One region of the Streptomyces finlayi genome, then DNA from elsewhere that is predicted to be linked to it. Evidence: riboswitches for the same ligand, from Rfam matches in the RefSeq annotation. Region 1 holds a riboswitch; the other holds the start of a gene.
The links. A riboswitch is a leader RNA that binds a small molecule or an ion and turns the genes downstream of it on or off. The one in region 1 is predicted to bind cyclic di-AMP.
Positions count from the first base shown of each region.

Region 2: linked by a shared signal. The riboswitch ahead of F0344_RS06935 (M23 family metallopeptidase) and the one ahead of F0344_RS33755 (transglycosylase SLT domain-containing protein) in region 1 are both predicted to bind cyclic di-AMP.

Region 1 covers NZ_CP045702.1:7,343,167-7,348,260, forward strand. Annotated here, with positions in the region: gene F0344_RS33745 (PepSY domain-containing protein) at 1-828, shown strand, start outside; gene F0344_RS33750 (GNAT family N-acetyltransferase) at 905-1,405, opposite strand; gene F0344_RS33755 (transglycosylase SLT domain-containing protein) at 1,511-2,329, opposite strand; cyclic di-AMP (ydaO/yuaA leader) riboswitch at 2,332-2,487, opposite strand; gene F0344_RS33760 (DUF5988 family protein) at 2,934-3,140, opposite strand; gene F0344_RS33765 (hypothetical protein) at 3,240-3,491, opposite strand; gene F0344_RS33770 (cryptochrome/photolyase family protein) at 3,608-4,987, opposite strand; gene F0344_RS33775 (SDR family oxidoreductase) at 5,061-5,094, opposite strand, start outside.
Region 2 covers NZ_CP045702.1:1,519,765-1,524,858, forward strand. Annotated here, with positions in the region: gene F0344_RS06920 (bifunctional acetate--CoA ligase family protein/GNAT family N-acetyltransferase) at 1-216, opposite strand, end outside; gene F0344_RS06925 (HPr family phosphocarrier protein) at 379-660, shown strand; gene F0344_RS06930 (GntR family transcriptional regulator) at 820-1,533, opposite strand; gene F0344_RS06935 (M23 family metallopeptidase) at 1,746-2,561, opposite strand; cyclic di-AMP (ydaO/yuaA leader) riboswitch at 2,575-2,742, opposite strand; gene F0344_RS06940 (M16 family metallopeptidase) at 2,964-4,346, opposite strand; gene F0344_RS06945 (M16 family metallopeptidase) at 4,373-5,094, opposite strand, start outside.

The DNA of each region.
Region 1 (5,094 bases):
CGCGCCCGCCGCCTCCGTATCGCCGCCGGCGCGCTGTGCGCCGTCGTCGCCTCCGCGCTGGTCGCGGGATGCGGGCAGGACGGCGGCGACCAGACAGGGGCGGCTACCTCGGAGGCCGCCAAGGTCATTCCGAAGCAGACGACCTCCCCGGCCGGTAGTCCTTCCGGCAGCCCGTCCCCAGGGAAGCAACTGACCGAGGACCAGGCCGAGCGCAAGAAACTCCTCGAATCCACCAAGATCACTTTCGACAAGGCGGCCACCGCCGCGGTCGGTGCGGTGCCGGACAGCAAGCTGGTCGAGCTCGATCTGGAGGGCCTTGACGACGACACCGACCGGCGCACCGACGCGAGCGGCTCGCCGACCGGGAGCGCGAGCCCGGGTGGTACCGCGAGCCCGAGCGGCAGCCCGGCCGGTACGGCGAGCCCCAGCGGCACCGCCTCCCCCGCCGGCAGTCCCAGTCCGAGCGGCAGCGGTGCCGGCCCGTACTGGGTCGCCGAGGTCGTCGAGACGGACGGAACCGCCCACACCGTCCGTATCGACGCGGTCTCCGGCACGGTGATCGAGGAGGCTGCCGACGCCGACCAGGACGCGGAAGGCAAGCGCGAGATGGCCGACTGGATCGCCAAGGCGAAGCAGACGCCCCAGCAGGCGGCCAAGGTCGCCACGGACAAGAAGAAGGGGAAGGTCACTTCGATCGGCCTGGACACCAACGACGACAACACCCTCGTCTGGGCCGTGGACGTCGTCAGCGCGGACTGGGACAAGTCCGAGTTCGAGGTGGACGCGGCCAGTGGCAAGATCGTCCGCGAGGAGACCGACCGCGGCTGACCCGCCCGGCGGCGTGGAGATCCCGCCCGGCGTAGACCCTGTGCCGCTCCCCTGTGCCGCTCCCCTGGCCAGCAGGTCAGGGGAGCGGCACGGCCGCGTTCAGCGGCCGTTCGAAAGCGAGCCCGGGACAACCGTCCAGCACGGTCTCGCCGGTGAGTACGAACCCCGTCCTGGCCAGTACGGCGCGGGATCCCGAGTTGTCCGTCGTGGTCGCGGCCCGCAGCGTGGTCAGCCCGTACTCCGTGGCCGCCAGAGCGCACATCCGGCCGACCGCGCTCGTGGCCAGGCCTCGGCCTGCGGCCTTCTCGGCGATCCGGTACCCGAGGTCGGCGGCACCGTCCGCCACATCCACCACATTCACCCGGCCCAGCACCTCGCCGCCCTCGCCCACCAGGACGTGGAAGTAGCACAGACCAGCGGCCTGCTCGGCGAGCAGGCCGCTGTGCCGCGCCTCGAACTGTGCGAAGTACTCGTCGCCGCGGTCCGGAACGGAGGCGGCGAAGTAGGCGCGGTTCTCCTGCTCGAAGGCGAGCAGTGCGGCGGCGTGGTCGTGGCGCAGAAGCTGGAGTTCAGGCATGTGAAAGAGTCTTCCATGGGGGCCCGGACGCGCAACTGCCGGGTGATGAGGGCCCGTTCGGACTCTCTCCACCCGGCAGTCGTGAACCGTGGCCGTTGCCAGGGATCAGTAGGCGCCGAAGACGTTGTCGATCGAGCCGTACCGGTCGGCGGCGTAGTTGCACGCGGCGGTGATGTTGGCGACCGGGTCGAAGCTGTCCGTCGACGTACCGGGCACGTGGTACGCCTGGAACGTCGGGTCGATGACCTGGAGCAGGCCCTTGGACGGGGTGCCCTTGGCGGCGTTCGAGTCCCAGTTGTTGACGATCTGCGGGTTGCCCGAGGACTCGCGCATGATGTTGCGGTGGATGCCCTCGTAGGTGCCGGGGATGCCGTTCTCGGCCATGACGGCCAGCGACTCCTTGATCCAGCCGTCGAGGTCGTTCGTGTACGTCGCTGCCTTCACGGCGGGTGCGGCGGCCTTCGCGGCCGGCGGAGTGCTCGACCGCGCGGAGCGGTCGGCGCGGCCGGTCGACGCGGTGCGCTCGGCGGACGAACCGGAAGCCTTGGCCTGCGACTTGGCGCCGATCGTCAGCTTGAGACCCGGGCGGATGAGCTCCGGATTGTCGCCGACAGCCTTCTTGTTGTCCTTGTACAGCTTCTGCCAGCCGCCGTCCAGGGAATGCCCCTGGGCGATCTTGTGCAGCGAATCGCCCTTGACGACGGAATAGCTGGTGATTCCGGCCTTCTCTGCGGTGATTGCCTTGGCGGGGGCGCTGGCGGATACACCTGACTTTGCTGCGTTCGCCGATTGCGCCGGGGCGGCGGACGCGGTGGTGGCGCCGATCACCGGAAGGGCGAGAACGGCTCCACCTGCGGTGAAAGCGACGAGTCCGCGGGTCAGCGGGTTGGACTTGGTACGGCGGTGCTTACCCATCGTGGGCATGGCGAATTCCTCTCCGGCGCCTACGAGGTGAGCTGTCGGGTTCAGGCTGGAGATGCCTGGTCGCAGGTGCATGCGACTTAACCCCGAGCCGTTCCGCATAACGGATCGGCGACTTACCTGGGTTCCCCGCTCCTGCCGGGCGTGAGTGGTCTGGGTTTCCGGACGGCGGCAGGATTCGGCGTGCCATCCGGATTGAGGGTGACCGTAGGCGAGAAATGCCGAGAGGGACAAGCCCCGAATTCCGGATCACAATTCATTTGCAAGATCGAAAAACGGGATCGCCCGTCGGTTCACCCGAACCGCGACGTCAACTCTCTTCCCGCAGAAGGGCTGCGCGCTCCGGGTCGGGAACCCGCAGTTCGCGGACGTGACGCTGGCCACTGAGTCCGAAAAGGGCGATTTGCGCAATGAGGGGCGAGTGCGGTTCGGGTGAAAAGAATGCTATGGGCGATAGGGGTTTATTGCCCATGAAAGTCCGTATTGGACTATTTCTTGTTGAGCTTGGATATGGCTTGTTCGTGCAGGCAGGCGGTGGGCCTGAGGCGTGGGTCGGGCGTGGTTCAGGCTTCGGGCCAGGCCTGGGCGCCGGGCGTGTGGTCAGGTCCTAGCCGGGCACCTCCGTGCGCTCCCACCAGGCGTAGACGGGCAGCAGCCCCTCGGGGGTCTCCTCCTGGCGGTCCGTCGCCCTGAAGTGCTCGTACCCGCCCCGGAACGGGACCTTGATGTCGGTCCCGGGTTCGGTGACGGAGACGATCCGCTCGGGAAGATCGCCGGGTCCGCCTTCGAGGACTGCTTTCGTTGCGTTGGCCATGCGGAAAGTCTGCCCGCAGGGCTGCCAGGCTCGTCCGTGACGCGCCGACGCCGCGGCATCGCGAGGGGAGGCCGGGGACCCGGGCAGCCACTGCTCCGCTCAGGTCCGGGCGTGGGGGGTGATGTCGGCGGTGAACTCGGCGACGACGGCCGGAGTGACCGTCGGACGGCACTGACCGAGGGCGGCGAGATGATGGGTGTCCGCGCCGGCCTCGGCCACCTCGCGTTCGAAGGCCGCCTGCGGGGCGGTGCGGGCCGCGGCCTCGGGGGTGCCGACCGGGACCAGGCAGTCGAAGCGCCCGGGACGGAGGAAGGCCCGGTCCAGCGAACGGATCGAGTTGGTGGCGCCCAACAGCAGCCGCTCGTCCCGCTCGCGGAGCCGGGGTCCAGCGTCAGGAGTTCGTCGGTGACGCCGTGCATTCCCGGCTCACGGTTGTCTTCCGGGTACGGGCGGCGTCTGCCGGAGCCTCATCCGAGCGCGCGCGCCTCCTTGAACCTGGCGAGGCCGTCCGCCAGTTCGATGACGGGCTCCGGGTAGGAGTACAGGTTCCTCGCCGGCGCGGACAGCTTCCAGGGCTCGTGCACCGCCCCGCCGTCGATGCCACGAAGCTCGGGAACCCAACGGCGTACGTAGGCGCCGTCGGGGTCGTACCGCCTGCCCTGGAGCACAGGGTTGAGCACGCGATTGGGGCGGCTGTCCGTGCCCGTACCCGCCACCCACTGCCAGTTCAGCTGGTTGTTGGCGATGTCGCCGTCCACCAGCAGGTCGAGGAAGTAGCGGGCGCCGATCCGCCAGTCGACGTAAAGGGTCTTGGCGAGGAAGCTCGCGGCGAGCAGCCGCCCCCGGTTGTGCATCCATCCCTCGTGGCGCAGTTGGCGCATGGCGGCGTCCACCACCGGGTATCCGGTCCTGCCCTCCCGCCACGCGGCGATGTCGTCGGCCGCGGACCGTTCCGTGCGCCACTGGTCCCGGCGCGTCCGGTAGTCGGCGTGCGCGGCCGCCGGACGGGCGGCCAGGACCTGGTGGTGGAAGTCCCGCCAGCACAACTGGCGTACGAAGGCGTCGGCGCCAGGTCCGCCCGCCGAGCGGGCCCCGTGGATCAGCTCGACGGGGGAGAGGGTTCCGAAGTGCAGATCGGGGGAGAGCCGGGAGGTGGCGTCGCCGGCCAGGTCGTCGTGGCGGGCCTCGTACTCCGCGAGTCCTTCGCGGCACCACCCGGCGAGCCGCTTCCGAGCCGCCTTCTCACCGCCCCGGACCAGCCCTTCCGCCACACCCGCCACAGCCGCACGCGAGGGCACGGTCTCCGAGCCGAGGTCGTGCGGCACGCGTACCGCACGCGGGGCCGCGAACACCTCCCGTACGGGCTGCCCGGACCACCGCCGGAAGTACGGTGTGAACACCGCGAAGTGGTCGGAGCCCGAGCCCGACGGGGTCACCGCGCCCGGCGCGACGGCGGTGACGACGGCGTCATGGACGTGCAGGCGGCACCCCTGCGCTTCCAGGGCGGCACGGAGCCGTTGCTCGCGACGCTGTGCGTACGGGCTCACTCCCGCGGCCATGAACACGTCGCGGGCCCCCGCCTCGGTGGCGACGCGGCACACCTCGTCGGCGGGGCGGCCCGAGCGGATCACCAGCCGGCCGCCGCGGTCACGGAGGCCGGTGTCGAGGTCGCCGAGACAGTCGGCGAGGAACGCGCGACGGTTGGGCACGCCGAAGCCCACGTCCGCGATGTGGTCGTCGAGGACGAACAGCGGCACGATCTCGTCCGCCGCCTCCAGGGCCGCGCGCAGGGGCGGATGGTCGTGCAGGCGCAGGTCGGAGGTGAACAGGACGACGGCGGCTGTCATGGCGGCACCTCTGGCAGGAGCGGAAGCGGAACGCTGTCACTTTCCGCCTCCGCGCACTCCCCTGTGGGGGAGTTCAGTCGAGTGGCGGGGTTTTCACCCGCGCGGGT
Region 2 (5,094 bases), 5.8 Mb from region 1:
GCGCCGCACGTCCTTGGCGGAGAGACGCGGATACGGGGCGAAGAAGCGGTAGTACTTCGACTCGTCGGAGACCTGCTCGTAGAAGCTGACCAGCCGCTCGGCGTCGTCGGTCGTGATCGGTCTGATGCGCGCGGTGCCACCGTCGCGGAGCACCACGTCCGCTTCCCAGTGGTCGGGGTACGCGTGATGCGGACTCTGTTCCGGCGTGGGCTGCATGGGCAAAGCCTACGGCTGACGCACCGGTCGCGGAGCGATCGGGGCCGAGGCAGTCTGAGGGTGCTCGGCCGGCCGCCGCGGCCGGGCCCGGGACCGGGCACGGCAGTGCGGACTGCATGAGAGACTGGTCTAGACAACCATTGATTCGTGAAGGGCAGAACCATGGCTGAGCGCCGCGTCAACGTCGGTTGGGCCGAGGGCCTGCACGCCCGCCCCGCTTCCATCTTCGTCCGTGCCGCCACGGCCTCCGGCGTCCCCGTGACGATCGCCAAGGCCGACGGCAACCCGGTGAACGCCGCGTCGATGCTCGCGGTACTCGGCCTGGGCGCCACCGGAGGCGAGGAGATCGTGCTCGCGTCCGAGGCGGACAACGCCGAGGTCGCCCTGGACCGTCTGGCCAAGCTCGTCGCCGAAGGGCTCGAGGAGCTTCCGGAGACGGTCTGATTCCAGCCGGATCCAACCGGATTCAATTCTGCGACGGAGTCGCGGCGTCCCTGAACGGATGCCGCGACTTCTTCGTTTCCGAAAAGCGTCGAGGGACGAATTCGCGCAGCACGAAGAAAGCCCTTCGCGGAATTACCTTATTTGCATACGGCGCAATTGTTAATGCCGGACGCCCGCGATGTGTACGGGATGTTGCGAAGTGCTCACCCGCGACGGCGCGGGACCGGACCCCGGACGGCCGGGCCGGGCCGGGCGCCGCAGCCGATGGGCCGCCGCAGCCCGCTCCGCGTGCTGGACTGCCAGCGCTCTGGCCCGGTCCGCGTCCCCCCGGGCGACCGCGTCCACGATCGCCCCGCGCTCGGCCCAGGACTCCGCGGGACGCGCGGGCTGATCGACGGCGTACATCCAGGCGATCTTGTGCCGGAGCTGGGTGAGCAGCGCGATGAGGCCGGGGCTGCCCGATGCCTGCGCGAGCGTCTCGTGGAACCAGCCGCCCAGGGAGCGCAGGTCCTCGCCATCACCCCGCCGTACTCGCTCCTGACCCAGTCTGACGAGGCCGCGCAGCACCTTGAGGTGCGCCTCGGTGCGCCGCTGTGCCGCCCGCGCCGCACCGAGCGGTTCCAGCAGCATCCGGACCTCCAGGAGATCGGCGGCCTCCTGCTCGGTGGGCTCGGCCACGCATGCGCCGGCATGGCGGCGCGTGACCACGAACCCCTCGGACTCCAGCGTGCGCAGGGCCTCGCGCACCGGGACGCGCGAGACCCCGTAACGACGCGCGAGCACCTCCTCGGTGAGGCGGCTGCCGCGATCGAAGACACCGGAGACGATGTCGTCACGGATTGCCGTGCATACCGAATGCGCGGGAATGCGCATGTCCGAACCTCCGCCTTAATCCCCGCGAAACGCGGCCGATCGACGCCTGTTCTGCGACTCTATTGCAATGAGCCCGAATTTCCGACGGCAGAACGGAATCCAGGGATATCTTCTGACCCCGCGGAGCTTCGGCGGACAGAGTCCGGGTGGTACGCCGAAGGCCCCGGCGGGAAGCCGGGGCCTTCGTGAAGCGCGGGGACGCGGCGCGTGGATCAGACGTTCACACCGTGCGAGCGCAGGTACGCGACGGGGTCCATGTCGGAGCCGTACTCGGGGCTGGTGCGGGCCTCGAAGTGCAGGTGCGGTCCGGTGGAGTTGCCGGTCGAGCCGGAGATGCCTATCTGCTGCCCGGAGGTGACGCTCTGGCCGACGGAGACGCCGATCGAGGCGAGGTGGCCGTACTGGGTGTACGTGCCGTCCGTCATCCGGAGCACGATGTTGTTGCCGTAGGCACCGCCCCAGCCCGCCTCGACGACCGTGCCGGCGCCGACCGCGACGACGGACGAGCCGGACGCGGCGCGGAAGTCGACACCGGAGTGGCTGCCCGAGGACCAGAGCGAGCCACCGGACTTGTAGCCGGTGGTGACGTAGGAACCGGCGACCGGAAGGTGGAACGAGGTCAGCCGCTTGCGCTCGGCCGCGCGGGCGGCACGGGCCTCGGCCTCGCGGACCTCCGCGGCACGGGCCTTCGCCTTGCGCTCGGCCTCCGCCTTGGCCTTGACCCTGGCTTCCGCCTCGGCCTTGGCCTCGGCGACAGCCTTGGCCTTCGCCTTCGCGGCGGCCTCGGCCTGCTGTTCCTGGGCCATCGCCTGGGCGGCGATCTGGTCGGCGAGGGCGCCGTCGATGGCGATGACCTGGGTCAGGCCGGTGTCGCCGACGGTACGGGCCTCGTCCGCGGCGAGGGCCGGAGTGGCCATCCCGCCGATGACGCCTGTGGTGGCCAGTGCCGCGATGCCGGCGACGCGAGCGCTCTTGCGCGTCAGGCGGCTCGGGGCACGGTGCTTCCCGGTGGCACGGGTGAACGCCATGGAGGGGCTGATCCTTTCCTTCCTTCTCGCCTACCGGGTTAGCTGACGGGTTCGGAGCAGGAAGGTCTCCTACGGACCGTCTCCGCCCCGAAGGAGCGCAGACGTCCGATTCACCCCAGGGACTTCGTGGGTCCCCGGCTCCCCAGGCTCGCGCCTGACGGGGACTCGGCGATGGCTGCCCGGCGCCACGGACGCGGCATACACATGACGGACAGCGGAGCCGACGCTAAACGGGGCCACTTTCAATCACCAAACGGACAGGCTGATTTGTCGTACATCCCACAGAGCAGACAGGTAGCCTTCGCGCCAAAATCGGACAAAAGGAAGGGACCCTGATGGGCAATTTGCCCATCGGGGTCCCTTTGGCACGCTTTTGCAAATGTGTTGAAGAGTGGCCGGACGTCAGCCGCTGACGACCGACACCTCGCCGATTCCCAGCGCGCGGACGGGCTCCGCGATCTGGGACGCGTCACCGACGAGCACCGTGACCAGGCGGTCCACCGGGAAGGCGTTGACCACCGCGGCCGTCGCCTCGACCGTGCCGGTCTCGGCCAGGCGCGCGTAGAGCTGGGCCTGGTAGTCGTCCGGGAGGTGCTGCTCGACCTGGTCGGCGAGGGTGCCCGCCACGGAGGCCGCCGTCTCGAACTTCAGCGGGGCGACGCCCACGAGGTTCTGCACGGCCGTCTCGCGCTCGGCGTCGGTGAGCCCCTCGGCCGCGAGGGTCCGCAGGACCTTCCAGAGGTCGTCCAGCGCCGGCCCCGTGGACTCCGTGTCCACCGAGCCGCTGATGGCGAGCATCGCCGCTCCCGTACGCCCCGAGGGGGAGCCCGGGCCCGTGGAGCGCAGGACCTGCGCGAAGGCGCGTACGCCGTAGGTGTAGCCCTTCTCCTCGCGCAGCACCCGGTCGAGACGCGAGGTGAGGGTGCCGCCCAGGCAGTACGTGCCGAGGACCTGGGCCGGCCAGACGCTGTCGTGCCGGTCGGCGCCGATACGGCCGATCAGCAGCTGCGTCTGCACCGCGCCGGGACGGTCCACGACCACGACACGGCCGCGGTCGTCAGCGGTGATGGGCGGGACCGGACGGGGCTCGGCGGTGTTGCCCGACCAGTCGCCCACGGTCTCCGCGAGGAGCGCGTCCACATCGACCCCGGTGAGATCACCGACGATGACGAGCGTCGCGGTGGACGGACGGACGTGCGCGTCGTAGAAAGCGCGCACGGCCGCGGCGTCGATCCGCGCCACCGTCTCCTCGGTGCCCTGCCGCGGACGCGACATACGCGCCGTGGCGGGGAAGAGCTCCTTGGAGAGCTGCTTGGCCGCCTTGCGGGCGGGGTTGGCCTGCTCGTGCGGGATCTCGTCGAGGCGGTTGCCCACCAGGCGCTCGATCTCGCTCTCGGAGAAGGCAGGAGCCCGCAGCGCTTCGGCGATCAGACCCAGCGCCTTGGTCAGCCGGGAGACCGGGACCTCCAGGGAGACCCGGACACCGGGGTGGTCGGCGTGCGCGTCGAGCGTCGCGCCACAGCGCTCCAGCTCGGCGGCGAACTCCTCCGCGGAGCGCTTGTCCGTGCCCTCGGACAGGGCGCGCGACATGATCGTCGCCACCCCGTCGAGGCCCTCGGGCTCCGCGTCCAGCGGCGCGTCGAGGAAGATCTCCACCGCGACCACCTGCTGACCGGGACGGTGACAGCGCAGCACCGTGAGGCCGTTGGGCAGGGCGCCGCGCTCGGGCGCGGGGAAGGCCCAGGGCCTGGCCACGCCCGCCGTCGGCTGCGGGTGGTACTTCATCGCTACTCCAGTCACAGCGGCGTCGCTCACTGCTCGGCCCCTTCGTGCGTGGCGGTGCCGGCTTCGGCATCCGCGTCGGCCGGCGCTTCGACCGGTTCGTAGACCAGGACCGCGCGGTTGTCGGGTCGCAGGCACGCCTTGGCGGCGGCCTGGACCTCCTCCGCGGTGACGTCGAGCACCCGCTGCACGGCCGTCAGGGCCAGCTGCGGGTCCCCGAACAGGACGGCGTACCGGCACAGTTCGTCGGCGCGGCCCTCGACCGTGCCGAGCCGGTCCAGCCACTCGCGCTCCAACTGCGCCTGGGCCCGCTCCATTTCCTCGGGCGTGGGGCCCTCGGCGGCGAACTTGGCCAGTTCCTCGTCGACCGCGGCCTCGATTTCCGGCACCTCGATACCGCCGGACGTCTTGACGTCCAGCCAGCCGAGCGAGGGCGCGCCGGACAGCCTCAGCAGCCCGAATCCGGCCGCCACCGCCGTACGATCGCGGCGGACCAGCCGGTTGTGCAGCCGGGAGGACTCGCCGCCGCCGAGCACGGTCAGTGCCAGATCCGCGGCGTCGCACTCCCGGGTGCCGTCGTGCGGCAGGCGGTAGGCGGCCATCAGCGCGCGCGCCGGGACCTCCGCGTGGACCACTTCGCGCAGCTGCTCACCGATGATGTCCGGCAGCGTGCCGTCGCGCGGCGGCTGCTTGCCGTCGTGGGACGGGATCGAACCGAAGTACTTCTCGACCCAGGCGAGCGTCTCCTGCG